3 regions of the Bifidobacterium sp. ESL0704 genome follow, and region 2 is predicted to be linked to each of the others. Evidence: riboswitches for the same ligand, from Rfam matches in the RefSeq annotation. Region 2 holds a riboswitch; each other region holds the start of a gene.
What was found. Region 2 has a riboswitch for thiamine pyrophosphate ahead of OZX64_RS02530 (hydroxyethylthiazole kinase). Riboswitches for the same ligand answer to the same signal wherever they lie in the genome.

Region 1 (9,864 bases), 490 kb from region 2:
ATCTGCTGAGCAGGAAGGTCGCGCTGAAATCCGTTTCGGCGCAGGGCATCACCGGCGAGCACATGCGTCGTTCGGCGCAATTCGTGGCCGACGAGCTCAGGGAACGTGGGGTGGACGCCGAAGTGGTGCAGTCAAAGAACCCTGACGGCACTCCGGGAGCGTTCGAGGTGGTCGGTTCCAAGATCGTCGATCCCGAAGCGCCTACAGTGCTGCTCTACGCGCATCACGACGTCCAGCCGGTCCCGGACGCCTCGGCCTGGGATACCGACCCGTTCAAGGCGACCGAAATCGACGGACGTCTTTATGGACGTGGCGCGACCGACGACGGCGGCGGCATCGCCATCCATTCCGGTGCGTTGCACGCATTGGGCGACGATCTGAAGGTCAATGTCAAGGTCTTCATCGAAGGGGAGGAGGAGATGGGCTCGGCGAGTTTCATCCCCTTCATCGAGTCCCACCGCGACGCGTTCGATTCGGATGTCATCATCGTGGCCGACTCCGGCAATTGGAGCGCCGAAATCCCGAGTCTCACCACGAGCCTTCGAGGCAACACCGATCTGGATGTCACCGTGCGTGCCCTGGAGCATCCGGTGCATTCCGGACAGTTCGGCGGCCCGGTCCTTGATACGAATACCTTGTCGGCCATGCTCATTGCCTCGATGTATGCCGAGGACGGATCGCTGAACATTCCCGGACTCACTGGCGGCGACCCCGTTGGAGGACTCCAGCGCGACCTCGACGAGGCCGGCTTCCGAGCCGATTCCTCGGTGGTCTCCTCCTATCGCCTCGCCGGCTCCGGTTCGTTGGCCTCGAGACTGTGGACCAAGCCCAGCATCTCGGTCATCGGATTCGATGCGCACCCGGTCGAGGGCTCGTTCAACGTCATCGCCAACGAGACCCGTTTCCGCCTTTCCATCCGCACCGCACCGAACCAGCGTCCCGAGGATGCAGCCAAGGCCGTCACCGACTTCCTGACCGGACATGCCCCGTTCGGTGCCGAGGTTACGGTTTCCACGCTTGATACCGGTATGGGCTGGAGCATGGATCCCGACGCCGAGGCCACCCAGGATGCGCTGGAATCGATGCGCGAGGCGTTCGGCGTCGAGCCGATCAACAAGGGCGAAGGCGGCTCGATTCCGTTCATCCCCGAACTGCAGCGCATCTTCCCCGACGCCCAGGTCCTGGTCACCGGCCCCGAAGACCCCAAAGGCAACGCCCACAGCCCCAACGAATCCATCGACCTGACGAGCCTTAAAAACAACGTCCTCACCGAGGCCCTGATTCTGGACAAACTAGGCAAATAAGCTGATTGCACTGACGTCAGTCGTGTGGGGGTTGGGGCATACAATGCTCGACACGCTCCGGGCTGAGCCGTTAAGCGGGAAGTCCTGTGGACTTCCTGTAGGCGAAGTGAGCGCGATGTATCGAGCGCGAAGGCAAAATCTTCGATTTTGCACTGGCCAAGCTTTACTCCTCAGCATGGCATATCTGCCGCCGCCACTAATGCATGAAATATCTGACTGATTTGCCGAGTTTGTCCAGAATCAGGGTCGGTGCTACTCCAAGCGAATAGCTGCCGCATGCGCAAGGTTCCTCGATGTATACGGGCGCAATTGCGCGGTCGATGTCATAAGGCTCCTCACTCAGGCGGCAGCTATTCGCTGGTGAGCCACCTCCCGCAACCCCTGTCAGTCAGATTCCTTGTACAGAGTGTGGGGCGGGGATATGCGATGTTCGGGCGTAAGACACGGCCTATGCAAAATCGGAGATTTTGCCTTCGCGCTCGATACATCGCGCTCACTTCGCCTACGTGAAGCCCACTGGGCTTCACGCTTAACGGCTCAGCCAGTAAGCGTTCCGAAGCATTGTATGCCCCAATCCCCACACGACCACCCGTTGACAGTTGACAGGGGATTGCTCTAGGATGGCGAATTGACACGGGGGCTGGCCATTAGAGGCCGGCTGAGATGAGGATTTCCTCGACCGAATGAACGTGAGTCCGGACAATGCCGGCGCACGGACGTCTCTCTTTCCCGTGCCTTGGTATGCGCGCCGATAAACGGTGTGCACCACAGAAAGGCACAAATCATGACATCATCAAATCAGACGACCATTATCTCCAAACCGAATCTCAAATGGCGTGTCGTCGATATCGCCGTGGCTTCGGTCATCGGCGTGGTCAGCACTTTCGTCTACTGGGCCGCGGCTCTGCTGTATGGTCCCATCGGTTCTCCGCTGGACGCGCTTGTCCCTGGCCTTGGCGGCCTGATGAACGGGCTTTGGCTCTTTGCGGGTCCTCTTGCGGCCGTCATCGTACGCAAGCCGGGGGCCGCGACCTATGCGGAAGTCGTGGCGGGCGTGCTCGAGGCCCTGCTCGGCAATTCTTGGGGCGGAACCGAAACCTTCCTGATCGCGCTGGTGCAGGGGCTTTGCGCCGAGGTGGTGTTCCTCTGCGTGGCCTACAAGGTCTGGAACCTGCTCACGCTCACGTTGTCCGGCATGGTATCGGCCATCGGCTGCTGGGCTTATACGTTCTTCACCCATCTGCAAGGCTTCAACATGACGGGTGCATACGGCATCTGGTACCTGGTCGCCACGGTGATCTCCGGGGCGTTGGTGGCCGGCGTGCTGATGTGGTATCTCTATATCGCCATCGCCAAGACCGGTGCCATCGACAAGTTCGCTTCGGGCCGTCAGGTCCGTGCCGCTTCCAAGTGAGTGGTATCAGGTAGAATTCAGGCATCGATGGGGGAACGTATGCAAGGCAGACAATCTCAGGGCGGCGGTAGGCGTGAAGGCGACCGACACAAACCATACGTTCGGGATATCCCGGCCTCTGAGAGCCAGGCTCCTTCACAGGCCGGGCAGCCTGCCGGCGAGAAGGTTGCCCGCAAAGCGCCGCCTGCGGCTATCGCTTTCCGCAACTGGGGCTACCGCCATGCCTCGCGCCGGCATTTCGCCGTGCGTGGCCTGAACCTTGACATTCACCCCGGCGAACATGTACTCCTGCTGGGAGCCTCCGGTATCGGCAAATCGACGATACTCGAAGCCGCTTCTGGCCTGCTCGGCGGGGAGGTTGCCCAAAGCACGGACGAGGACAGGCCGGGCGAAGGCGCCCCGGTGGTCGCCATCGAGGATTCGGAAGGCGGCATCACCGAAGGCGGCGTCTTCATCGACGGCATCCCGGCCGTCGCCGCCCATGGCCGTGTCGGCCTTGTCCTGCAGGACCCGGATGCGCAGACGATCTTCGAACGCCTCGGCGACAACGTGGCCTTCGGTCCGGAGAACATGGGCGTGCCGCGTGACGAGATCTGGCAGCGGGTGCGGCAAAGTCTTGCCGACGTAGGCCTTGAAGGATTGCAGCTGCACCGTTCCACCATGCACTTGAGCGGCGGGCAGATGCAACGCCTCGCCTTGGCCGGGGCATTGGCCATGCAGCCCGGCGCGTTACTTCTGGACGAGCCCACGGCGAACCTTGACCCTGAAGGCGTCGAGCAGGTCATCGGCGCGGTCTCCAACGTGTTACGCGACACCGAAGCCACCATGCTGCTGGTCGAGCACCGCGCCGGACCTTGGATCGACCTTATCGACCGGGTCGTCGTTCTGGGTCTTGAATCCGACGATCAGGTCAAGGCACGCGTCACGCAGGTCGGCGACGCTGCCGAAATCGACCACAGCGGATTCCGTCGTACCATCGTGGTCGCCGACGGCACGCCGGACGATGTGTTTGCCAACCGTGACCTCGACTTTGCGGCGCTCGGTATCTGGATGCCCAGCAGATATCGCCGTCCGGAAGACGAAATCCATCGAATCCATACCGATGACGAGCCCGCCAGCGATCCCGCGATCGGCGACGGCAAGGCGCTGCTCTCCACTAATGACCTATCGATCGGCCGCGACGGCAAGCCCATAGCCGACCATATCAACATTTCGTTCGCGGCCGGGCAGATCACCGCTCTAGTAGGGCGCAACGGTGTCGGCAAGTCCACGCTTTCACTGACTCTCGCAGGCCTCCTGCGGCCTGTGGCGGGCAGCGTCGAAGCCTCTGTGCAGCTCGCCAAGGGGGCCAGCGGCAACTCTCCGATGGATTGGAAATCCACTGAACTCGCGGCGCGTGTCTCTTACGTCTTCCAGAATCCCGAGCATCAGTTCGCGCGTGGCAGCGTACTGGAAGAAGTCATGCTCGGGCTTGTGCGAACCGGAACACCGGAGGATGATGCCAAGAAGAAAGCCATGGCGCTCTTGCGCCGGTTCAGGCTTTCGCAATATGCCTCGGTCAACCCTTACACCCTTTCCGGAGGGGAGAAACGTCGCCTGACCGTCGCTGCCTCGCTGGCCGCCGCACCGCGCGTGATCATCCTCGATGAGCCGACCTTCGGCCAGGACCGACGCACGTGGATGCAGATCGTCTCGCTGATCCACTCCTTGCGCGGCGACGGCGTCAGCGTCATCGTCGTGACCCACGACCGCGATCTGGTCACCGCACTCGGCGCCCGTGTCATCGAATTGCAGGCGCAAGACGATGCCGAAGGCGTCCGCTCGATGCATGAGGAGCGTCGCAAGGCGGAACCATCAAGCAGGGACGCTGGGACCTCTGACGACGAAATCGCCGTCAGCCCGGTCAACGAGCGCGACGAACAGGAACGGCAGTCCAGTCGTTCGCCTTTCCTTGCCTCGCTCAATCCGACGTTCAGGATGCTGGGCGGTTTCCTCGCCGCGCTGCCGTTGATCTTCAGTCTTGACTGGGTCTCGGCGAGTGTCGCGTTGCTGATCGAATTCGTTCTGCTCGCCTGCATCGGTCTGTCGCCTTGGCGCGTGGTCAGATCGACCTGGCCAGTGTTCATCGGTGCCCCCGGCTCGGCGCTGGCCGTGCTGCTCTACGGCAAAGAAGGCGGACGAATCTGGTGGCATTGGGCGATGATCACCGTCACCGACCGTTCGGCGGTGCTGGCGCTTGCCACCGGCATCCGTATCCTTGCCGTCGGCGTCCCGGCCATCATCGCAGTACTCGGCGTCGAGACCACTGATCTGGCCGATTCCTTCAGTCAGATCCTTCACCTGCCCGACCGCTTCGTCTATGGCGGCCTGGCCGGCATGCGCCTCTTTTCTGTGTTGCGCGACGACTGGGCCGCGCTCACCGCTTCCCGTCGTTCGCGCGGCCTCGGCGACGAAAACAAGGTCAAGGCGTTCTTCCCGCAGACCTTCGCCCTATTGGTCCTTTCCATCCGCCGTTCCACCACGCTCGCCACTGCCATGGAGGCCCGCGGCTTCGGCGGCGACACTCCGCGCACCCATGCCCGCATCAGCCGAGTGAATCCGCGGGACTGGGCCTTCGTCATCGTCTGCGCCGTCGTACCCGTTCTCTCCCTCGTCATCGCCGTCATCGCCGGTACCTTCACCTTCTTCGGTGGGTGAGCCGAGCCGACCGTTTTCGATTACGCCGATTCCGGATTGTCGCAAACGGGCCAAAGCGTTGTCTTTGCAAGAACCGGCGGTCTGCTATGAGTAAACGGTGTTCCGGCACTGTTGGCAAGAACCTCGCGTAGAGTATGGGCTATGCCTTTTAACCAGCACATTATCGACAATCCCAGGTCCGAGCGCGTGCGGCGCGTGACAGAACTGGAGAAGACCAAGGGTCGCAGGAAATCGGGAAAGTTCCTTATCGAAGGACCGCAATCGGTACGCGAGGTCGTGCGTTGGATGCCCGACGTTGTGGAGGATTGTTACGTACAGACCGACGAGCGGCAATCGCGGTTGCTTTCGACGGTGGTCGACGACATCGCGCGAGAGGCCGACGAGGCGGGCCTGTATATCCATCAGGTGACAAGCGATGTGATGCATCGGATGAGCACGGACGCGCAGGGCATCGTCGCCGTCGGCAATCTCGGGGCCGTGCAACGTCGTATGGCACAGGGTTTTGAAGGCCGGGAAGCCACTGGCTCGGAGCATGCCGAGGTGGTCCATAACGTTGCGACCCGGGGTACCGAGATACGAAGCGCAATCGCGAATGATTTCGAAGCCGATAACGTGACGTCGAAGGAGATTGCACACTCAACATGGAACAGCGGGAATCCTGATTCGTCCGGAGGCACGGTGGCCGCCTTCTGGCAGATTCGTGATCCGGGCAACGCGGGGACCGTCATTCGCTCGGCCGACGCCGCCGGATGCCACGCGGTCATTTTCGTGTCGGATTGCGTCGACCGCTTCAATCCGAAGGTCATCCGTTCCACGGCCGGCTCGTTGTTCCACCTGCCGGTGGTCACCATGAGCACCGATGAATTCTTTGAATGGGCCGCGCAGCAGCATCGCGAGGTGATTGCCGCCGACGTCTACGGCACGCCAACGCTCAAGCCGGAATCGCTGATTGATGTGGTCGAAGAATGCAGCAGTGCGACAGATGGTGACGGCAACGACGAACCCGCAACAGCGATTCTGTTCGGCAACGAGGCCCGTGGTCTGCCGGCAGACATCCTTCAGCGCGTAGAGCGTATCGTGTCCATCCCGCTCTACGGCAAGGCCGAATCGCTTAATCTCGCCACGAGCACCGCGGTGATGCTCTTCAGTCTGGCGATGGCTCGTGATGCCGCACAACGCAGATAAAACCGGTTCGGGGACCGGCCGGTCGAGATCGCTGATCAGGTACAAACGCACGCGGTGCTATGTCGAGTCATATTGAAACAATGAAAAGGCTGTAAATGCTTGGGATTCATGACTTTTGTGCGTGTAATCTTGGACGTTTTCAAGGTTTGGAAATTGCAAGGAAAGGGTACTCGTGGCACAGAGTGCGTCATTCGATGCGGAAGCGGTGACCGACGCGGTCACTGAGGGCATCGCGAAAATCAAGGGTGCCTCCACCATGGAGGAGCTCAAAGCCATCAGAACGGAATATGCCGGGCCAGAATCGGCGATGATGCTGGCGAACCGGTCGATCGGCTCCCTGCCGAAAGAAGAGAAGAAGGGTGCCGGCCAGTTGATGGGCAAGCTGCGCAGCGAGTTCGAGCGCACGTTCGGCATCAAGACCGCGCAGGTCAAGGCCGAAGAGGAGACCCGCCAGCTCGCCGCCGAAACCGTCGACATGACCTTGCCGGTCAATCGCAAACCGCTTGGCGCCCGTCATCCGTTGCCCAAGCTGATGGAGGACGTCGAGGACCTCTTCATCTCCATGGGCTGGCAGATTTCCGCGGGCCCCGAGGTGGAGACCGAATGGTACGACTTCGATGCTCTGAACTTCGGCCCCGACCATCCTGCCCGCCAGATGCAGGACACCTTCTACGTCAAGGGCAACCAGGCCAAGGACGCCGCCGGTTTCGTGGGATCCAACATGGTGCTGCGCACCCAGACCTCTTCCGATCAGGTTCGTGCCTTGCTGACCCGCGGCGTTCCGCTCTATATCGCCTCGCCAGGCCGTGTCTTCCGCACCGATGAGCTCGATGCCACGCATACGCCCGTCTTCCACCAGTGTGAGGCGCTGGCCGTCGACAAGGGCCTGACGATGGGCGATTTGAAGGGTGTGCTCGACAAGCTCGCCGTCGCGATGTTCGGCCCGGAGGCCAAGAGCCGTCTGCGTCCGAGCTACTTCCCGTTCACCGAGCCCAGCGCCGAGCTCGACCTGTGGTTCCCCGACAAGAAGGGTGGCCCGGGCTGGATCGAATGGGGCGGCTGCGGCATGGTCAACCCGAACGTCCTGAAGTCCGCGGGTCTTGATCCGGACGTCTACACCGGCTTCGCGTTCGGCGTGGGTATGGAGCGCACGCTTTTGCTGCGCCACGATATCAACGATATGCACGACCTCGTCGAGGGCGACGTGCGTTTCAGCAAACAGTTTGTGATGGGGGAGTGAACCAACAATGCCAATGGTAGATATTGACTGGCTCAAGGAGCATGTCGAGGTTCCGGCCGGTCTGACGTACGAACAGCTCGCCAAGGATCTGGTTCATGTCGGCCTCGAGGAAGAGGAGATCCATTCCTCGAACGTCACCGGCCCGATCGTGGTCGGCTACGTGGTCGATGCCACGCCGGAACCGCAAAAGAACGGCAAGACCATCAACTGGTGCCATGTCGATGTCGGCGACAAGTACAACGACACCGACGAGAACGGCAACAAGGTGCCGCGCGGCATCGTCTGCGGCGCGCCGAACATGGCCGCCGGCGAGAAGGTCGTCGTCACGTTGCCGGGAGCGGTGCTGCCCGGCGATTTCAAGATCGAACCGCGCAAGACCTATGGCCACATCTCTAACGGTATGTGCGCCTCGGAACGTGAGTTAGGCTTGGGCAGCGACCACAGCGGCATCATTCTGCTCAACGATTACGGCTTCAGCGCAGAGGAGGCCGCGGCGTTGAAGCCCGGTGACGATCTGATGCATGTGCTGCATCTCGATCAACCGGTGCTCGAGATCAACATCACCCCCGACCGCGGATACACGCTGTCCTATCGTGGTGTGGCCCGAGAATACCATCATTCAACCGGTGCTGCTTACACGGATCCGGCCATCGAGCTCAGCGACAAGGCGCCTAAGGGCGTCGAGGCCGACAAAGCCGACATCGCCGTCGAGATCGAAGACAACAACCCGATTCACGGCGTACCCGGCTGCGATCGCTACTATGCGCGCACGGTGCGTAATTTCGACCCGGCGAGCCCGACGCCCAACTGGATGCGTCGTCGCTTGATTCGCGCCGGCATGCGTTCGATTTCACTGGCGGTGGACGTCACCAACTACGTGATGATGGACCTGGGCCAGCCGATGCACGCCTACGACCTTGACAAGATCTGCGGGCCCATTGTCGTTCGACGCGCCAACAAGGGCGAGACCCTGACCACGCTCGACGGCAAGAAGCACGACCTGAGCGTTGAAGACCTCCTGATCACGGATTCGCCCGATGGCAAGCGCAGCTCGAGGATTCTTGGACTCGCCGGCGTGATGGGCGGCCTTTACGGAGAGGTCACAGCCGAGACCAAGAACATTCTTCTGGAATCCGCGCATTTCGACCAGGTCACCATCGCCCGCTCCGCACGCCGTCACAAGACCCCGTCAGAGGCATCCAAGCGCTACGAGCGCGGTGTGGACTATGCTCTGCAACCTGCTGCCGCGCAGATGGCCGCCGAACTGATGGCCAAGTATGGCAAGGGCACGCCGAGCGGCACTCCGATCGACGTCGACCACACGCAACCGCGTGAGGCCATCGATTTCAAGTTCACCGAGACCAAGCGCCTCACCGGGCTCGACACCTCGGACCAGCGCATCCGCGAGATTCTCGAAGACATCGGCTGCAAGGTCAGCGACAGCAAGGAGCAAGGCCACATTTCCGTGATTCCTCCGACCTGGCGTCCGGACCTCACCATGCCATGCGATTTGGTCGAGGAGATCGCGCGTCTCGTCGGCTACGACGAGATTCCGATCACCATGCCTCCCGCTCCGGTCGAGGGCGAGGTCGGACTGACGCCGGACCAGCAGCGCCAGCGTGACGTGGCCAACGAGCTGGCCGAATATGGTTTGGTGGAGACGCTAAGCTACCCGTTCGTCGGCGACGCCGACTTCAAGGCGTTCGGTTACGATGCCGAGGAAATCAAGCCGGTAAGTGTCGAGGTCGCCAACCCTCTCGCCGGCGACCGCCCGTACCTGCGTCGCACCGTTCTGCCGACACTGGCACAGACCGTGCAGCGCAACCTGCGTCGTGGCCTTGAAAACATCTCGCTTTACGAGATTGGTCACGTCTATCTTTGGGATCCGAATGCTCCGGCCATCCCGGCTCTGCCTGGTGGACAGCGCCCGAGCGAAGAACAGCTCAAGGCGCTTGATGCCGGTCTGCCGGAGCAGCCGTTGCACGTCGCCGCGATCCTGACCGGCAAGGCCGTGGAAACCGGTT
Region 2 (9,864 bases):
GGTAAGCAGGCTGTCGCCGGACTTTGCGTACATCACCGGGTCGAGCACGACGGTTGGCTTGGCTTTGCCGCGAGTCCTGTAATCGTCTAGCAGCGCAACCAGCCAAAGACGTACGGTGTCGACCAGTTCCGGTGTGCCGAGCATACCGATTTTCATGGCATCGATATCCGCGTCGTCGCTCACCGCCTTGAGTTGTGCGAGCAGAAACGACGGCTCGACGTTGACGATGTCGGTGACGCCTTGCGTGTTCTGCGCCAGAATGCTGGTCATCGCCGCGTAGCCGAAGACGCCTTGTGCGGTGAACGCCTTCATATCCGCCATCGTGCCGGCTCCGCCGATCGGGTCTGAGCCCTCGATGGAGAGCACGCGCAGGCGCGAGGGCTTGGCGCGGCCCAGATCGTTGTCGTAGCGCTTCTGCATCGCAAGAAGTTGGGCGGTGGCCTCGTCGCAGCTTGTGTTCGTGCTGGTATCAATGTTGGTTTGTGGATTGCTCATAGGGAACGCTCCTGTTGTCTCAAGGTTTCAGCGTCATGATTTGACGAATGTTACTGGATGATGGACGGCTGATGTTTGCCCTGGTGTCACCGTTTTGCGAATAGTGTTGGATTTTTGACGGTTGGGCTGTCTTGGTGTCATTGTTTGGCGAATATTGCTGGTTTCCTGACGGTTGGTTTGGCTTGGTGTCATTGTTTTGCGAATAGTGTTGGATTTTTGACGGTTGGGCTGTCTTGGTGTCATTGTTTGGCGAATATTGCTGGTTTCCTGACGGTTGGTTTGGCTTGGTGTCATTGTTTTGCGAATAGTGCTGGTTTCCTGACGGTTGGTTTGGCTTGGTGTCATTGTTTGGCGAATAGTGTTGGATTTTTGACGGTTGGGCTGTCTTGGTGTCATTGTTTTGCGAATAGTGTTGGTTTCCTGACAGTTGTTGTGGCTTGATGTCATTGGTCTCCTGATACGCCAAGCTAACTGTTCTCGGATGCGTTCATTGCTCATCGCGCCAGCGCCACGCGTGATCCATCGGACCCGAGCCGGCTCCGAGGTCAAGGCCGGCGGCAATGCAACCGGTGAGATAGTTCTTCCCGCTCTGCGCGGCCTGTGCCAACGATTCCCCTTTGGCAAGGCCGGCGGCGATGGCGCTGGAAAGCGTGCAGCCTGTGCCGTGGGTGTTGGGATTGTCGATGCGGGCATGGCGGAACCAAGTCATTTCGCCGTTGTTGAGCAACAGGTCATTTGCCTCGCCTTGTCGGTGTCCGCCTTTGACGAGCACCGCGCAACCGCCGCAGCGTTCGGATATCCGCTGAGCGGCTTTGATGGTGCTTGCCTCGTCGCCAATGGTCAGCTTATGGGTTGACGTGGCGTCGCACGGTTTGGCAATTTTTCTGGCAGTCGTGTTGTTTGCGTTGATTGGCTTCGCAGTGTTGCCTTCATTGTTTGTGTTGGCGGTTTCTGCGTTATTGTCCGTGTTGTTCAAATCGACTGTTCTCAACGTGTCAGCGATAGTGTAGCCATCGTCATGGGGATATTGCGCCCCAAGATTCGCGATGGTTTCGGCTTCGCGGATATTGGGAGTTACCAACGTGGCCAGTGGCAGGAGCTCTATGCACAGCGCATCAACGGAGCTTGCGCTGCTCAGTCGGTCGCCGCTGGAAGCGATCATGACCGGATCGACCACGATGTTGGTGGCGTGAAAATGCCGGAGTCGCTCGGCGATGACCTCGATCAGCTCAGCACTGGGCACCATACCGATTTTGACGGCATCCGGCCGAATGTCCTCGAATACGGCGTCGATCTGCGCGGCCAAAAGCTCAGGGGAGGTGGCGGCGCTGGCCCGCACCCCCGTGGTGTTTTGCGCGGTCAACGAGGTGATGGCGCTCATCCCGTACACGCCGAAGGCCATGAACGTCTTGAGATCGGCCTGTATTCCGGCTCCGCCCGACGAGTCACTTCCTGCGATGGACAGCACTGCCGGCAGCCGGTACGGGTGAACGCCGGAAGCGCTTGACGAACGAGACCCAACCAGTGGTGAGGTTGTTGCGGATGTCTTCGTCGTTGCAGATATTGCACCTGTTTCGGCTGTCGTTCCTGTATCGGTACCGCACGAACAGTGGTTTTTTGCCATTTTGTGTTTGCGGTTTTGTGTTGTGTGCCGCGACATTTCAGCCACGTTTCGAGCGCGAGGTGTTCCACGAATCCACCATGGCCTTGGTGGTCGCTTCCGGATCGTCTGCTCCGGCGATGGCCGAGACCACGAACCAGCCGGCAGCCTGCGTCTGGGCCAGGTCCGGCAGGTCCTCCAGCTTCACGCCTCCGCCCACGACGATGGGGTAGTTCGATTCACGGCACAGCGCGTTGATGGATTCGGTGTCCTGGGTGTGGCGCTGGTGGTCGGCACCGATGACGATGCAGTCGGGTTTGGTGGTGCTCGGATGCAACGGGCCCGCGCCGATGTAGTCGATGGTGTCGGCGGGCAGAGCGTTGGCGGCTTTCACTTCGTCCAGCACCTTGCAGCTTAAGCCGATGATGGCGTCCGGTCCGAGCAGCTTGCGTGCCTCAGTCGGATTCAAATCGTCCTGTCCGATGTGCACGCCGTCGACTTTGATGCCCATATCCCGGCACTGCCAGGCGGCATCCACACGGTCGTCGATGACCAGCGGCACGGATTGCGAGGCACCGGCCTGCGCGATGACTTCGGCGCTCTGCCGCGCGATTTCGGTGATGTCTCTGGCGTCTCCGGGCTTGACACGAATCTGGACGAAGGTGATGCCACCGGCCAAGGCCTGTTGCACGATGTCGGGGACAGGCCGCGATTTGGTGTCTGCCGGGCCGAGCACGAGGTAGGAACTCAGGTCGAAGTTCTTGCGCATGGAGGCGAATGATGGATTGTTGATGGTCATGATGATTGGCTCGATTCTTTGAAATATCAGTGATGGTGTTGGTGCTGGAGAGCAAAGGCCCGCAGCGGATTGTCCGAATCGGATTTATGCGGTTGACTGGAAGGCGCTGCTGATCGCTTCTAATCCCACGAAAAAGGATTTGACATCGGGCAAGAGGCAGGAAACCAGGCTTTCTGCCTCTAACCCATGCGGAATGTACATTTGCCGTTGCGTTAGAGGCAGGTTGCTAGCATCTTTGCCTCCAACAACGCTGTTTCGTGCGGATTGGAAGCCTTCCGCCTACGCCAAGATTGGTGAGGCGGCGATTTGCTCGGGTGTGGTCGACCACAGGCCGTCGAGGAAGGCGACCTGGAATGAACCCGGGCCGTGCGAATTGGACTCGCCGGTCTCGCTGGCACGGTTGTAGAGGGCGCTCGCGGACAGTGCCGCGGTCAGAGGATCGGCAACGGCCAGATAGGTTGCGGTCACACCGCCAAGCGAACAGCCGGCTCCGGTGATCTTGGTCATCATCGCGCTGCCGCCGGGCAGACGATAGGTGTGCTCGCCGTCGGTGACGAGGTCGGTTTCGCCGGAAACAGCGACCGCGCCTTGGCCTTGTGCGTCGGACTTGGCGATGAACCGTGCAAGTGCCTTGGCGCTGGCCTCGGCCGCCTCGACGTCATCGGCGGATTCCACACCCACCGGTCCGCTGGATTGCTTTGAAGCGTCTTTTTTGCCATCCACGGCATCCTCATCCAGCGGCAGCTCCCACATCTCGCGCAGTTTGATGATCTCGGAAGCGTTGCCGCGGATGATGGTCGGCGGGGCCGCCTTGAACGACTTCAAAATGGCGGTGCGTGTGGTGCCCATTCCCGCAGCCACCGGATCCAACACCCAGCGATGGCGATCGGCGTGGAATTTCTGCGTGATCTGGGCCAACGCGTCCTTGTAGAACGGCAGCAACGTGCCCACGTTGATATAGCTGGCCCCGCTTGCCGCTTCTCCGCCCGCGATGTCGTCAGGCAGGAAGCTCATCGCCGCGGTGCCGCCCGCTGCCAGCTGGGCGTTGGCGACCAGATTGATGGTCACGAAGTTGGTGAAGGACTGGGCCAGTGGCGTGGTGTCGCGCACCGTCTGCGCGGCCTTGCGAATGAGCTCGCGCAACGGGTCGTTCGCCGCCAAATCGTTGAGATTACTGAGATTGCTGTTTGCTGATGAGTATGCGTCATTGACCATATTCGCGTCTCCCTACGATGGTATTAACCAACAGGTTCCAAGGGTCGAGCATTGTGCCCGTCTCAACTTGCGTGACCGCCGCAGCGGCTTCGCAGGTTCCCCTGCACTTACAGCTCAAGACGCTATGTCCTTCATTGGACAAGAGATTGTGGCACCTATTCGCGTGCGGATGGCCGACGCTTTGTGTGGGATTCTGAAAACGCGTGCGGCATGGGTTTGCGGCATTTGAACAGCATTAAGCCGCAAACCCATGATGGATGGGTCGTTTATCATGGGTTTGCGGCTTTGAAATATACCGATGCCGCAAACCCCGAATAAAGAGGTTGCTTATCATGGGTTTGCGGCTTTTCCCCTTAATCAAGCCGCAAACCCATAATCGAGGCCATGGTGCCGATGTCTCCGGTTCACGGTTGTCGTGTTGGGTGCGGCTTGGTTGAAAGTCGGGTTGTCGGAGACTTACCAGCGCACGGAGATGCGCTCGCGGTCATGCGGATGCTCGGTTTCGATTTCGTCGACCATGGCGATGGCGTAGTCGGCGTAGCTGATGGCGCTTTTGCCGTCCGCGTCGGTGGTGTAGTCCTCGCCTGCAAGCACGTAATGTCCGGTGCGCTCGCCGTCGGCTTGGAAGTCGCCGGCAGGGCTGATATAGGTCCAGTGCACGTCGTCGCGGCGGCGTAGCGCATCGAGCGCCTTGCCCATTGCCAGCGGCACGCCCTTGATGGTGTCGGGGAACGAATCCGAAAGCTGGGCCGTGTGTTCCTTGTTGGTGTAGAGGCTTCCTGCACCGCCGACGACCAGCAGCCGCGTGTCAGTACCGGAAAGAATATCGGCCAGATATTTCAGCGAGGTGCTGTATTCGTCGAATTTTGCCGGATCAAAAACACCGAAAGCGTTCACCACCGCGTCGAAACCGGCGAGGTCGGTGGCCGTGAGGTCGTACAGGTCTTTGATGATGGCGTGCTGGGCTTCGGTTTTGTTCTCGCCGCGCACGACGGCGGTGACGTCCATACCGCGTCTGACGGCCTCGGCTGTAATGAGCCGTCCGGCCTTGCCGTTGGCGGCCACGACTGCGATGTTCTTGCTCATGGGTGCTTCCTTTGCTTGCGATGTCGGGTGGACGCGATTTGGTCCATCTCGTTGAAGTGTGTCGCCGCTATGGTATGCGGCATTACTTTTCACTATAACGTCAATCGTCATGCTGGGTGTTCCGGTGACACGTGAGATAGTAGATAGGTCTTGCAAGCCTTGGTATTACGCGGAAAGCGAGTGAAACGGGCCGACTGCGAATATGCCTTGGGGTGAATGGCTTTCAGCGGTGACAGCGGTGCTTCAGGCAACAGATTCGGGCAAGCCGCCTGGCGCTGGTCAGAGCCGTCGTTCTGAGCGTGGTTTCCGTCTTCAGTCTTCGACCTCGGTGTCCCACCCGGAAATCAAGGCGTCAAGGGCTTTGCGGTATTCGACCTGCATGCTCCATGGAGTGGCGGTGTCGGTCAAAGGCGCCAACAACGTAGCCAGTTCGGGGGATTGGCGCATGGCCTCTTCTCGAGTTTCGTCTGAAGGGTCGGTGCTGGATCGTTCGCTGTCGCCGAAGGGCGCGACGGCTTCGGCCAGCACGTAGCCGGTGGTCAGGATGGTGGCTCCCTGAATCAGCCCCAGCAGATCGTCCGGCGGATTCTTTTCGGCGAGAACGGGCATGAACGGTTTGATGGCGTCGGCGAGCAGCTGATATTGCTCCAACGTATCGATGGGATGAGTGGCTACCAAAATGGCCGCGTTGGGGTGCCTGAGCAAGGTGGTGTGCAGCTTTATTGCGTAGCGCTTAACATGGTTTTTCCAATCGCTGGCAATGGCATTGGCCGCCGCACCTGATGTTTTTTCTGGCTTCGTGTCTGTTGGCGTATGGGTGAGCGTATCGGTCGTTCTGTCGGGAGCGTTGCCGTTTCCGGCGTTGCCGTCGTGATTCACCGATGCCTCGGCGCCGCATGCCTCGCCGGTGGTTTCCTTGCTTGGCTCCTTGTCGTCAAGTCCGGCAAGCGTCTCGCGCCAGATTTGTTCGGCGATGCCGTCGAGCAATGCGTTCTTGTCGGGTAGATGCCGGTATAAAGCCGTGTAGGAAACGCCGATTCGCTTGCCCAACGCTCGCAGGCTTAAGGCGGCAAGGCCATCCTCGTCCACAATGGCCAGCGCATTCCTCAAGAGCGTTTCCCGGTTGAGCGTGCCTCTGTTTGTGCCGGTTTTTGCGGTTTTGGCCTTGCCTGCCATGCATCCCTCACTACCTGTCGCACAATGTCCGGCTACTGATCGGGTAGCCGGACATCGGACGTTCTGCTGTCGTTATCTGTCCACTTTGGCCTGCCTGCGATATCCTGCCAGAACCAACAGTGCCAATACTACGCTCACCGCTACGATGACGCCCGTCGGTTTGAGGATGTCGTCGACATGCGCGCCTTTAAGGCTGACGCGTTCGATGGCGTTCAGCGTCCAGTAGATCGGCGAGAGTTTGGCGACGGGCTTGGCCCAGCCGGGGAATGTGCTCACCGGGGTGATGGCACCGCCGACGCATGCGGCGAACATGCCGATCAACACGGAAACGGAGATGGCGGTCATCTGAGAGTTGGAGAACAGGGTGATGGCGACGCCGAAGAGTGTGACCATGATCAGGAACATCAGTGCGGTCAGGGCCAGCGCCCAGAAGTCGCCGTGGATGCGATAGCCGTCGATCGGCACAGCCGCCGCTACCACGATGACGAATTGGAAGACCTCCATCAAAAGGGCCACGATAATCTTGCCGACCACGACCTGACCCAGCGGTGTGGGTGAGGCGCGCAGACGGTCCCATGTGCCCCATTTCTGCTCGTCGAAGAACATCCCTACGATGAACTGGACGGTGAAGAAGGCGAAGAGGATGGCGAAGGCGGGCACGGCCAGTTCGGTGCCGTTGATGTTGCGGTAGCCTTCGGCCAGCAGCGTGTTTTTCATGCCCGGCACCATGAACGGGGTGAGCATGATCGGCACGGCGGTGTCGATGAGGAAGGCCGCGGGGTCGTGGGCCTGCAGCATGAGATTCAGACGCGTCACCGCGCCGATGCGTTTGAGTTTCATCAGTTGCTCTCCTTGGTCTTGGTCGTGGCGGTTGTGGTGTTGGTCGTGGCGGTAATGCCGGTGGTGTGGTTGGCCTCGCTGGTTCCGCGGCTATGTCCTGATTGTTCGGTGTCTTTGGCCGATTCCGTTATGGTGCCGGCTATGTTCCGTGTTTCTTCTTGCACAATGATGTAGGTTCTGGCGTCCTCGTCCAGGCTCGTGCTGTGTCCGCTGGTGCCGTCGGGAATGCCGTAGGTTGCTCCGTTATCGAACGCGGTGTCGGCGCGGCTTCCCTGATTCCCGGTTTTGCCTTCATTCTTCTTCAGGATGCCGTCTGCATCATCGTCGTTGCCGATGATGGCATGGTAGGCGCTTTCGAGGCTGGCCTGCATCGTCGTGACGCTGGTGATTCGCAGATCGAGACGGTTGGATATGACGGTCAACTGGGTAAGGGCCTCGCCCGGTTCGGAGCCGTCCAATCGGTGTTCGAGGTGGTCGCCGACCCGTGTCCATCCGGGAATCTCCGGCTGGCTGCCGCCTTCGAACGTCGCTGTGATGGAAGCTGACGCGTGGCGGGCGATGATTTCTTGTTGTGTGCCGCTCTCGACGATTCGTCCGCCATCGAGGAAGGCGAGGTCGGCGCCGAGCCGTTCGAATTCATCGAGGTAATGGCTGGTGTAGACGATGGCGGTGCCTTGCGCGGCGATGGCCTTGACAGCCTCGAGAATGCCGGCTCTGGCGTCGATATCCGCACCGACGGTTGGCTCGTCGAGGAAGAGGAGGCGCGGATGGTGGACCAACGCGATGGCGGTGTGCAGGCGGCGCTGCTGGCCGCCGGAAAGACGGGATGCCTTCTGTTTCGCCTGCGTCTCGAGGGAGAACGCTTCGAGCAATTCGTTCGCGCGGGCTTTGGCCTGCCTGCCGCTCAGTCCTTGCACCATGCCGAAGCTCACGAGATTCTGCATGGTGGTCAGCTGTGGGTAGAGGCCGAGCTGCTGCGGGGCCAGCCCGACTGCGTGTCCGAGTTCGCCGGATTTCGAGTGCTTGACGTCGATGCCGCATACGTTGGCCGTTCCCGAGCTTTGCCGGCTCAGACCGGTCAGGATCGAGATGAGCGTCGATTTGCCGGCGCCGTTTCGTCCCAGCAGCCCAAGCATCGAACCGTAGGGGAGCGCCAGGTCGATGCCCTTGAGCACATGGTGGTTGCCGAATGATTTCTTGAGGTTTTGGCAGTCGATGGCGAGACCATGTGAGGTCCCGCTTTGCCTGATGTTAACAATGTTCACAGAAAAGATGTTAACACTGTTTACTTCTGATACAACGAGATTCGCTGACAGCGATAAACGTGTGAGGTGTCTGTCCTCGTAGCGCAATTGGTTCGATGCAGCGGAAAGCACGATTTTGCATACTTTTGGGTGCATCTGCGGTTGACGTATGTCGGCACCATCGTTTGAAGGGGCTCAACAAGGCAGTTTGCTTTTCAACGCAGCAGCTTGGCTCAGTGCGTTAGAAAGCAGATTCTTGTGGGTGCTTTTCTGCTTTTTGACGCAATTGGTTGCCGTACTGCGTTGGAAAGCAGATTATTGGGGTGGTTTTTCTGCTTTTCGACGCTGAGACGGAATAGTCGCCGCATCGCTTGCCGGCGGTGAACGGGCCGTGCGTCGGGGTAGAGTGGCAGGACGAAGTGTGGTGCGATGAAGGCGCACGCACATAGAGGCAGGCGGGAAATTCGTGCTACAGATCAAAGACATCAGCAAGCAGTACAAGACCGGCGATTTCGTCCAGAAGGCGCTCGACCATGTGAGCCTTACGTTGCGCGACAACGAATTCGTCGCGATTCTCGGGCCGTCCGGCTCGGGTAAGACAACACTGCTCAACATCATCGGCGGACTTGACCGTTACGATGACGGCGATCTGGTGATCAATGGCACGTCGACCAGCAAATACAAGGACCGTGACTGGGACTCCTATCGCAACCACACGGTCGGTTTCGTCTTCCAAAGCTACAATCTGATTCCCCATCAGACCATCCTTTCCAACGTCGAGCTGGCGCTTACGATTTCCGGCGTCTCGCGCAAGAGTCGCCGCCAACGTGCTGTGGAGGCTCTGAAGAAAGTCGGCCTGGGCGAGCACATCAACAAGAAACCGAACCAGCTTTCCGGCGGTCAGATGCAACGCGTGGCGATCGCCCGGGCGCTGGTCAACGATCCGAGCATCGTCCTCGCCGATGAGCCAACCGGTGCGCTCGATTCCGAGACGAGTGTGCAGATCATGGATTTGTTGAAGGAAGTGGCACAGGACCGTCTGGTGGTCATGGTCACCCACAACCCCGAGCTTGCCCATCAATACGCCAACCGTATCGTCGAACTCAAGGACGGCGTGATTCGCGGCGATTCACGCCCCGTCGAAGCCGAGGAAACGGGCGACGAAAAGCCTGCCGTCCATCGCACGATGGGCAAGGCCTCGATGTCGTTTGCCACTGCGGTCGCCCTGAGTTTCAACAACCTCAAGAGCAAAAAGGCCCGCACGATTCTGACCTCGTTCGCCGGGTCGATCGGCATCATCGGCATCGCGCTGATTCTCTCCGTCTCCACCGGTGTGAACCGCTATATTGCCGACATCCAGAAGGAGACGCTGACCTCGTACCCCATCGAGATCAACGAGCAGACCTTCG
Region 3 (9,864 bases), 870 kb from region 2:
CACCAATGCCTTGGCCTGTGCCTTCAGGCCGCTTTCATCAATTCTGCTGGAAGACGGCGAATTATTGGAATCGGCAGAAGATCGCCGCTGCGCTTCCCGTGCGTTCGGGTTTACTGATTGTGTGGATTGGGATTGCTGTTCTTGCACGCTGTTCCTTATTTTCTGTGAGTCGATGAGTCGCTCTTGTTTATCGTTGTTTATTCAATGTATCGTCGATCAGTCAAATCCAACATCGCCAGCATGAACGCCCCAGAAATCGAAACCCACACGCCTGCCATAAGCCGAATCGCTGATAGTTGTCACTCGCCTATTGCCCACTTGCCTTGGCACCGGATTTTCCGCCATGTGCGTTGCCGCCGTCGGCCTTCTGGCCCTTTTGGTTCTGCGAATTCGTGACATTCTTATTATCCGTTTTATTATCCGTTGATTTGCTCTTATTCCCTGAATTCGGGACGGTAACGGCTTTCCCGCCAACGGCTTTGGGAGTGGTGACCTCATCGGTTTTGGCTTTTTTCAACGGCTCATCGGCTTTTTTGAAGCCGTAGGCCAGTTCCCGATACCAAGGCAAAGTGGGTTTGTCCGAATCGGCATCGTTCTGCTCGGCACTCTCGGATTTCGGTTTCACACCGGTGACCGCTTCAGGATGCTCGACATGGATGGCCTGTTCTCCCGGGAAGACGAAGCCCAGCCTCTCCCGCGCCTGGGCGGTGACATAGGCATTGTCGTTCCAACGCGAGATGTCATTTTCAAGATTCTGTTTTTTGACGACCAAAGCGGCTTCCTGCCGCTTAAGCCCGTTGAGCTCCGCAAGATTCAAAGCATAACTGTGAAAAGTCGCCGCCAATTGGATGGCACCAAGAACGACAATGAAAAAAGCGACGAAGAACGCAACCGGGCCTGAACCGCGGCGGCGGCTCTGCTTCTTGCCGCGCTCCACCTTGCTTTTCTCATTCGTAATGCCCATAAGACATAAAATACCCGTCACATTCGACTCAGCAGAGTCAATGCGACGGGCAACGCTCACAGCGCAACAAAGCACCGTGGCCGGAACTTCAGCTTGAAGTTACTTCATGTACTTCTTGCAAGCCTTGAACGCGGAATAGCCGGCGTACTCGGCGGTGGAGCCAAGCTCCTCCTCGATCTCGAGCAGGCGGTTGTACTTCGCGATACGCTCGCCACGGGCAGGAGCACCGGTCTTGATCTGACGGGTGTTCTTGGCGACGGCGAGGTCGGCGATGGTGGTGTCCGGGGTCTCGCCGGAACGGTGGGAGACCATGGAGGTGAAGCCGTTGGCCGTGGCGAGCTCGATGGCGTCGAGCGTCTCGGTGACGGTGCCGATCTGGTTGAGCTTGACCAGCAGGGAATTCGCGGCATGCAGGTCGATGCCCTTCTGCAGACGCTTCGGGTTGGTCACCAGCAGGTCGTCGCCGACGAACTGGAGCTTGTCGCCCATCTCAGCGGTGATCTTCTGCCATGCAGGCCAATCTTCCTCGGCGAACGGATCCTCGATGGAGACCAGCGGATACTTGGAGACGAGCTCCTTGTAGTAGTTCAGCATGTAGTCGGCATCGCGGTCGGCGCCGTCGAAGTGATAGGTGTTGGTGTCCTTGTTGTAGAACTCGGAGGACGCCACGTCGAGGCACAGGCCGATCTGCTCGCCCGGCTTGTAGCCGGCGGCCTCGATGGCCTGCATGATGTACTTCAGGGAATCCTCGTTGGTCTTCATCTTCGGAGCGAAGCCGCCCTCGTCGCCCAGACCGGTCTCATGGCCATCCTTCTTCAGGATGGACTTCAGGGTGTGATAGACCTCAACGCCGGCGCGCAGGGCTTCCTTATAGGAATCGAAGCCGTAGGGGGAGATCATGTATTCCTGGATGTCGGTGGCGAAATCGGCGTGTGCACCACCGTTCATGATGTTCATGTTCGGAACCGGCAGGATGTGGCCGTTGGTGCCGCCGATGTAGCGGTAGAGCGGCAGTTCGGCGGATTCCGCGGCGGCATAGAGGGCCGCGAGCGAGACGCCGAGGATGGCGTTGGCGCCGAGCTTGCCCTTGTTGGGGGTGCCGTCGAGCTCGATCATGGTGTCGTCGAGGGCACGCTGGTCGGTGGCGTCCATACCGATGACCTTGGGGGCGATGACCTCGTTGACGGCCTTCACCGCGTCGAGGACACCCTTGCCCTGATAGCGGGACTTGTCGCCGTCGCGGCGCTCCCAGGCCTCGGCCTCGCCGGTCGAAGCGCCGGAGGGAACCAGGCCGATGCCTTCGGCGCCATCAACGGTGTCGAGGGTGACCTTGACGGTCGGGTTTCCACGGGAATCGAGAATCTCGCTGGCATATACGCTTTCGATTGCTGCCACAATTACTCCTTTAAAGCTGGACTTACGTTAACAGTTCCAAGATTAATGTCTTTGATGGACGTAAACCAGCGAAATCGGCTTTTTTATGTGAGCGCTCACATATAGCGTGCGGACAAATTCTCCATATCTGCCGGGTCGCTAACGAGCTTTTCGTTTACCCAAGTCTTGAACGATTCGCGTCTCGATGTCCAGCTCGGGAGTTCTAATGCTTTTTGACATGGGGTGCCCAAGCCGAATGTCTGAAAAATACTGGCGCGCGACAGCGCAAAAGCGAACCGGCCGGGCTGAGATCATACCCATCGAACCTGATGTAGGTAATGCTATCGAAGGGATGTCCGATGCACAACGTTGCTGTGCGTCCGAAAAGCCATTCGGCAACTTCATCATCAGCATCGTCGACATCATCGGGCATGCGGCATATCGTCGGCATCCTCGATGACGCTGAAACCATGCCCTCCAAACGGGGTGCAGGCGCGAACCTGCTGCCACGGGAAGGCATGAGACTGCTGCGGATGACCGGCCCCTGGCTTTCCACGCTCGCTTTATGTCTCTGGTGGTTTTTCGCCACCTTGTCTCCAGCTGATTCTCGGCCTCTGCCCTCGCCTATCGAGGTTATCAAGGCATGCGGCGATCTGAACGCCGAAGGCTTGCTCTTCCCCTCGATCGGCATCAGTCTGGCCCGCGTGCTTTTGGGTCTGGTGCTGGGCATCGTCCTGGCCGTGCCCATCGCCGTCATCGCAGGCGCGTCAGCCATCGGCTTCGACCTTGTCGACAAACCGGTGCACATGCTGCGCGCCATACCGTTTCCAGCGCTTTCACCAGTGCTCATCATCATGCTGGGCATCGATGAATCCATGAAGATCGCGCTGATCGCCATTGGGGTGTTCGGTCTGATCTATGTCAATGTGCGCGACGGTATCCGTAACCTTGACCCCAAGCTCATCGAACTGGCCCAGGCATATCGATTGCCCAGACCGTTGGTGCTGCGCAGAATTCTTTTCCGGGGAGCCCTGCCGAGCTTCATGACCGGCCTGCGCTTCGCCATCACCGTGGCCTGGATCGCGCTAGTCACCTGCGAGACGGTCAATTCGTCGGTCGGCATCGGCTACATTCTCTCACGCGCCCAGCAGTTCTCACGTACCGATCAGATGGTGCTGTGCATCGTGCTCTACGCCATCTTCGGCCTTTCAAGCGAGGCCATCGTCGGCATGCTGCAACACGCGCTGACCCCATGGATGCGTAAGCACTGAGCCGAGTCGCTGCCCTGTCGGAATCATTTCTTATCAAAGTGCGGCAACTTCCCCATCTCAAGCCACCAGGCAAATTCGACTTACACAACAGACAACATTGAAGAAGGAAGATTATGACAAACCATCTCATCTCATCGTCGTTGAGCAAACATCATTCCGCGATACGTCGTCTATGCGCGGCGACCTGTACGCTAGCGGCCGTCGTGGCGTTGGCCGCCTGCGGCGCCCCTTCAGGGACATCGGGCACGTCGAAACCCGAAGACACCGTTCGCGTCGCCTACCTTTCGACGGCGAACTACCTGACCACGATACACAGCGAGTCATTCGTGGCCGAAACGATGAAGCCTTACACAGCCAAGTTCATGGGACCGTTCAACCCGCCGGACACCTCATACAAAGCCGTCTTGGCAGGCAAGGCCGACGCCGCCAGCACCGGGCTGGGAGCCTTCATCGATTTCATCGACCAGAAGCAGCCGTGGGTCGCCTTCGCCATCGAATACTATGACGGGGATTCCCAAGGCATCGTCGCCGCGCCGAATTCAAAGGTCACCACACTCAAAGAGCTCTACGGCAAACGCATCGGCATCGACAAGAAAGGCGCCACCGGCGATTACGTCGTCAACGCCGCGTTCCGCCATGCCGGGCTCGATCCGAAAAAAGTCACCGAAGTCGAGCTGAGCCAGACGGATTTCGCCGCCGCGTTCACATCCGGAAAAATCGACGCCTTGGCCACCTACGACCAGAACCTCGCCACAGCGATGGCCACCCCCGGTGCCCGCCTCATCACCAATGGACAACACTATGATTCCAAGAATGTGAGCGTGCATATGGTATCGAAGAAATTCGCCGACACGCACCCGCAAATCGTCAAGAAACTCTATCAGGCGTTGGTCAAGGAATCCGACAAGGCCCAAAAAGATCCCGAGTTCATCTATCAGACCTACAAGCAATTCGGAGCCTCCGACACCATCATCAAGCAGGTGAGAAAATTCGATATACCGAAGATCCTGCCGGTGGACGCCAAAGGCAAGAAGATGGTTGACGACATCGCACAGCAATATGTCGATTTCGGTTTCATCAAGACCAAACCGGACATCGACTCCCATATCATCGACTGCACGAAATGAGGGCGAATATGCCGCCACGGCTTTCAAGACAATCCGACGATCGTCCCCTGCTCTGTCTGCGACATATCGGTCTCTGCTTTGCCGATAAACCAATCCTCCGCGATATCAACGCCACGGTGAATACAGGCGAATTCGTCTCGCTGATCGGCCGCTCAGGATGCGGCAAATCTACGCTGCTGCGCATTGTAGCGGGACTTCTTACGCCGCTCACCGGAACGATGGAGGCCACACAATCGTTCGCGCTCGCCTTTCAAGACGCCAGGTTGGTGCCGTGGATGAGATTGTGGGACAACGTGACATTGGGGTTGCCGGGCTCGAAGAGCGACCGGAGAAATATCGCACAGAAAGCCCTGGCGCAGGTGCAGCTTGCCGACCACACCGATTCCTGGCCCTCGTCCCTTTCCGGTGGACAGGCGCAACGGGCCTCGTTGGCCAGGGCTTTGGTACGTGATCCCAAGCTTCTGCTGCTCGACGAGCCATTCGGCGCCCTTGATTCGCTCACACGTTTTGACATGCAGAACCTGTTGGCCTCGTTATGCGCCAGGCATCAATGGGGAGTCTTGATGGTCACCCATGACATCGCTGAGGCCACGCGCCTGTCCGACCGCGTGCTGGTGCTCTGCGACGGAGAGATTTCCGACGACATCCACATCGACCGCAATAATCTGGACGACGAGGGACGCCCCCAAAACCACACACAAATCGAAGATCGGCTACGCGGGACGTTATATGGCAAAGACAGCGGAACGCAGGAGGCAAGATCTGCCAACTAAGGTGCGGATCATCAAACCGCCTTCGTGAACAACAACAAAAGGTCCACTCGGCGGCAGCGGCTATCGACCGGCAACGGTTCCCGGCATGCTTGGTACCTTCAGATCGCCGGCCTCCATCTCGGGATGCCGCAACGCTTCAAAGCCGTTGATCACTAGCATCGGCCATCCGTTTGATTGTGCCGATGCCGGTTGTCCTGCTCTACCTAACGCGAGCCTCCACGCCACGCCAGATCTTCGAGCAGCTGGTCAGCCCAGCCCATCACCTCGGGGCTGCTCATCGGCTTGCCGCCAAGCGAACCGCCGAATGGCGCGGGAATCAGGAGCGTATGGGTGACCGGACGATACTGCGAGCCCTTGTAGATGCGGGAAATACGCATCTGCAGCGACTCGGGCGGGTCGATCTTGGCAACACGGACGCGATTGCCCTGTGTGACGATTTCGGAAATGCCGAGCTCACGGGCTTTTCTACGAAGCCTGGCGACATCGAAGAGGGTGTCGAATTCTTCTGGCAGTGCTCCGTAGCGATCGGTCAGTTCTTCACGAAGCTCGGTAAGGTCTTCCTCGGTGCGCGCACTGGCCAGCTTGCGGTAGGCCTCGAGACGCAACTTGTCAGAATCGATGTAGTCGACCGGAATCGAAGCTTCAATCGGCAGATCGATGGTGACGGCGACGGATTCTTTGCGCTCAGGTTCCTTGTATTTTTCGACGGCGTCGGAGACCATGCGCACGTAGAGGTCGAAACCGACGCCCTCGATGTGCCCGCTCTGCTCGCCGCCGAGCAGATTGCCGGTGCCGCGCAGTTCGAGGTCCTTCATGGCCACGTCGAAGCCGCTTCCGAGCGCCGTGTTCTGGGCGATGGTGGCGAGCCTGTCGTGCGACTGCTGGGTCATCGGCTTGCTTGGATCGTAGAGGAAGTAGGCGTAGGCGCGTTCCCGGCCCCGCCCGACACGGCCACGCAGCTGGTGCAGCTGGCTTAAGCCGAAACGGTCGGCGTGGTCGACGATCAGCGTGTTGGCATTGCTGATATCAAGTCCCGTCTCGATGATCGTGGTGCAGACGAGTACGTCGATATCACGATGCCAGAAGTCCTGGATGATGTTGTCGAGCTGCTTCTCCCCCATCTTGCCGTGGGCGATGCCGATCTTCGCTTCCGGGATGAGCTCGTGGATTTTCGAGGCGACCTTGTCGATGTCGTTGACACGGTTGTGCACGTAGAAGACCTGTCCGCCGCGCAAGAGCTCACGACGAATCGCCGCGGTGACCTGCGCGTCCTCGTAGGCGCCGACGTAGGTGAGCACGGGCAGACGGTCTTCGGGAGGGGTGGCCAACGTCGACATCTCACGAATGCCGGTGACGGCCATCTCAAGCGTTCTGGGGATCGGGGTCGCGGAAAGCGAAAGCACGTCGATATTGGTGCGCAGCGCCTTCAGGGTCTCCTTGTGCTCGACGCCGAAACGCTGTTCCTCGTCGATGATCAGCAGGCCCAGGTCCTTGAACTTGATTTTCGGGTTCAACAGCTTGTGGGTGCCGATGACGACATCGACTTTGCCGGACTCAAGGTCTTTGAGGGTTTCGTCGATCTCCTTTTTGCTTTGGAATCGGCTCATCGCGGCGACGTCGACCGGGAAGCCCTCATAGCGTTGCGTAAACGTCTCGTAATGCTGCTGCACCAGCAGCGTGGTCGGGGCCAGAATGGCGACCTGCTTGCCGTCCTGCACGGCCTTGAACGCTGCGCGCACCGCGATCTCGGTCTTGCCGAAACCGACGTCGCCGCAGATGAGGCGGTCCATCGGCACCGGCTTTTCCATGTCGGCCTTGACCTCGTCGATGGTGGTGAGCTGGTCGGCCGTCTCCTGATAGGGGAAGGCGTCCTCCAGCTCCTTCTGCCACGGGGTGTCCGGGCTGAAGGCGAAGCCCTTGGCCTGCTGACGGGCGGAGTAGAGCTTGACCAGGTCATCGGCGATTTCATGGACGTGCTTGCGCGCCTTGGCCTTGGTCTGCGCCCAGTCGGAACCGCCGAGTTTGTTGAGCTTGGGCTTGTCGGCGCCGATGTATTTGGAGACCTGATCGAGCTGATCGGTGGGGATGAACAGCTTGTCGGCCGGCGCGTTGCGTTTGGACGGTGCGTATTCGATGACCAGATATTCGCGGGTGGCACGGTTGGCGCCCATCCCTGTGGTGCGCTGGCGCATTTCGACGAAACGGCCGATGCCGTGTTGCTCGTGGACGATGTAGTCGCCGGCCTTGAGCTCCATCAGATCGATGGCCTTGTGGCGGCGACGCGAGGTCTTGCGCTGGGCGACGGCACTGGTCTTGCCGGTCAGGTCGCGCTCGGTCAAGAGGGCGAACTTGGCGGCGGTATCGATGAAACCGTCCATGGCCTGCGAACGCACGGTGTCGAATCGCGTCACCCCGGTCTGGCCGAGGGCACGCTTCAGGCGCGACAACGTACCGTTCGCAGCAGCGGTAATCGTCACTTCGAAACCGTCGTCAATCAGGCCTTCGACGCCAGTGGTGGCACGCTTTTCGTCGCCGCGATACTCCTCGGGAACCGAAGCGCTGAACTGGACATGACCGGCCATGTTCTGGTCCACACCAAAACTGGTAAGCCTCCAGACATCATGGTTGGAGAATTCAAGCGAACGGACGGTTTCTTCGAAGTCAAGGAAACTCGCTTGGTCAAAACTGATGGGCGCACCTGCCCCGTGACCGCTCGCAGCCACATGCCAGCTGGCGGCGAGGAACTCGTTGCCGGTTTTGGCGAGGTCGGCGGCGGCACGACGCAGTTTTTCAGGGTCGGAAAGCATGATGACCGCGTCTTTTGGCAGCATCGTGGCCACCGGCTGCATATCGTCGATCAGCGCTGGAATCAGCGATTCCATGCCTTCCACCGGAATAGAGTCCGCGATGGATTGCAGCATGTCGTCGGCATTGGGAATTTGGCCGATCAGCGATTTTGCACGGGCACGCACCTTGTCGGTCAACTGCAGTTCACGGCAGGGCGTGGCCCAGACGGTATCGACGCCGTCACCGTAGGTGCGCTGATCGGAGGCATGGAACTCTTTGATGGTGTCGATCTCATCGCCGAAAAACTCGATACGCACCGGATGCGGAAGGGTCGGCGGGAAGACGTCGACGATGCCACCGCGCACCGCGAACTCGCCGCGGTTAACGACCAGATCGACACGGGTATAGGCGTTTTCGACAAGTCTTGCAGAAACCTCATCCAGCGCAATCTCGTGTCCGACCTTGAACACCAACGGTTCCACATCGCCGAGGCCGGCAACCACCGGTTGGATAAGCGAACGCACCGGCATGACGAGGATTCGGATGGGACCGAACATGGCGCTGTGCTCCTGCGGGTGGCATAGCCTGCGGAAAACGGCCATGCGGCTGGCCACGGTGTCGGCACGCGGCGACAGACGTTCGTGCGGCAGCGTCTCCCACGCTTCGAGCTGGCTCACCTCGTCGGGAGCTCCCCCATACCACGAACGTATCGAGTTGACGGTCTCCTCGGCTTCACGGCTGGAGGACACCACCATCACCACGGAAGAGTACTGTGCCCGCGCGGCCGCGAGCGCCGGTCGGATGCCCTCCGGAGCGCCGACCGTCAGCGCCTGGTCCGCCGCACCATCAGGGGCTTCGATTTCGCCGGCGAGCAAATCACGGAACGCCCCATCATCGTCAAGACGCGGCAGAAAACCGGCAAGCGAACCGGACATATCCTTGACCTGCGTTTTTTCTTGTTCTGCGTTCCGTTTCGATTGATTCACCGATTGAGATGTTGACGTTTCTGCTTCGCCTTTGTTGATACGCTTTGGTGTATTCGCGGAACGGCCTTTCGCTTCAGCGGCCATTGAACCGCTCCTGCGCCTCGGCCAGGCCGGAGAACATGATGGTTTCCGCCGCATCGGCGCCATCGGCGAGGAATTCCGGCAGCTCCTTGCGTTGCTGCCCGGAGAACCCGCCAAGCACCCAATTGACCGTGTTCTCATGGGCGTGCGGACCACGAGCGGCGTGGCCGGTGCCCATACGAACGCGTGCATACTTGTTGGTTCCGAGCGACTTGTCGATCGAACGGATGCCGTTGTGCCCGCCCGCCGAACCACCGGCCTTGACCTTGATCCGTCCGAAATCGAGATCCATATCATCGTGAATGGCGATGATACGGCTGGGATCGATGTCGTAGTATTGCGCAATCGACGAAACGGCATCACCGGAATCGTTCATATACGTCAACGGCTTGGCAAGGAAGAACTTGAGGCTTGTGCCGTTGAGATTCATCACACCCTTGCCCAGCTCGGTCAACCCTTTATGGTCGCTCAAACTCACCGACCAACGCTGCGCCAACACAT

Region 1: it holds a riboswitch for thiamine pyrophosphate, as region 2 does, so the genes downstream of both, OZX64_RS04300 (ECF transporter S component) here and OZX64_RS02530 (hydroxyethylthiazole kinase) in region 2, are expected to answer to the same signal.
Region 3: it holds a riboswitch for thiamine pyrophosphate, as region 2 does, so the genes downstream of both, OZX64_RS05865 (ABC transporter permease) here and OZX64_RS02530 (hydroxyethylthiazole kinase) in region 2, are expected to answer to the same signal.

What each region holds. Positions count from the first base shown of each region.
Region 1 covers NZ_CP113929.1:1,253,673-1,263,536, forward strand. Annotated here, with positions in the region: gene OZX64_RS04295 (dipeptidase) at 1-1,304, shown strand, start outside; TPP riboswitch at 1,928-2,039, shown strand; gene OZX64_RS04300 (ECF transporter S component) at 2,089-2,718, shown strand; gene OZX64_RS04305 (ATP-binding cassette domain-containing protein) at 2,746-5,415, shown strand; gene OZX64_RS04310 (RNA methyltransferase) at 5,557-6,600, shown strand; gene pheS (phenylalanine--tRNA ligase subunit alpha) at 6,773-7,840, shown strand; gene pheT (phenylalanine--tRNA ligase subunit beta) at 7,848-9,864, shown strand, end outside.
Region 2 covers NZ_CP113929.1:759,020-768,883, forward strand. Annotated here, with positions in the region: gene OZX64_RS02510 (bifunctional hydroxymethylpyrimidine kinase/phosphomethylpyrimidine kinase) at 1-495, opposite strand, end outside; gene OZX64_RS02515 (hypothetical protein) at 529-993, opposite strand; gene OZX64_RS02520 (hydroxymethylpyrimidine/phosphomethylpyrimidine kinase) at 983-1,972, opposite strand; gene thiE (thiamine phosphate synthase) at 2,157-2,894, opposite strand; gene OZX64_RS02530 (hydroxyethylthiazole kinase) at 3,174-4,109, opposite strand; TPP riboswitch at 4,101-4,222, opposite strand; gene OZX64_RS02535 (NAD(P)H-binding protein) at 4,566-5,195, opposite strand; gene OZX64_RS02540 (TetR family transcriptional regulator) at 5,508-6,371, opposite strand; gene OZX64_RS02545 (ABC transporter permease) at 6,444-7,211, opposite strand; gene OZX64_RS02550 (ABC transporter ATP-binding protein) at 7,211-8,476, opposite strand; gene OZX64_RS02555 (ABC transporter ATP-binding protein/permease) at 8,922-9,864, shown strand, end outside.
Region 3 covers NZ_CP113929.1:1,629,805-1,639,668, forward strand. Annotated here, with positions in the region: gene OZX64_RS05855 (septum formation initiator family protein) at 308-964, opposite strand; gene eno (phosphopyruvate hydratase) at 1,064-2,359, opposite strand; TPP riboswitch at 2,568-2,708, shown strand; gene OZX64_RS05865 (ABC transporter permease) at 2,857-3,609, shown strand; gene OZX64_RS05870 (NrtA/SsuA/CpmA family ABC transporter substrate-binding protein) at 3,723-4,736, shown strand; gene OZX64_RS05875 (ABC transporter ATP-binding protein) at 4,745-5,509, shown strand; gene mfd (transcription-repair coupling factor) at 5,713-9,231, opposite strand; gene pth (aminoacyl-tRNA hydrolase) at 9,356-9,864, opposite strand, start outside.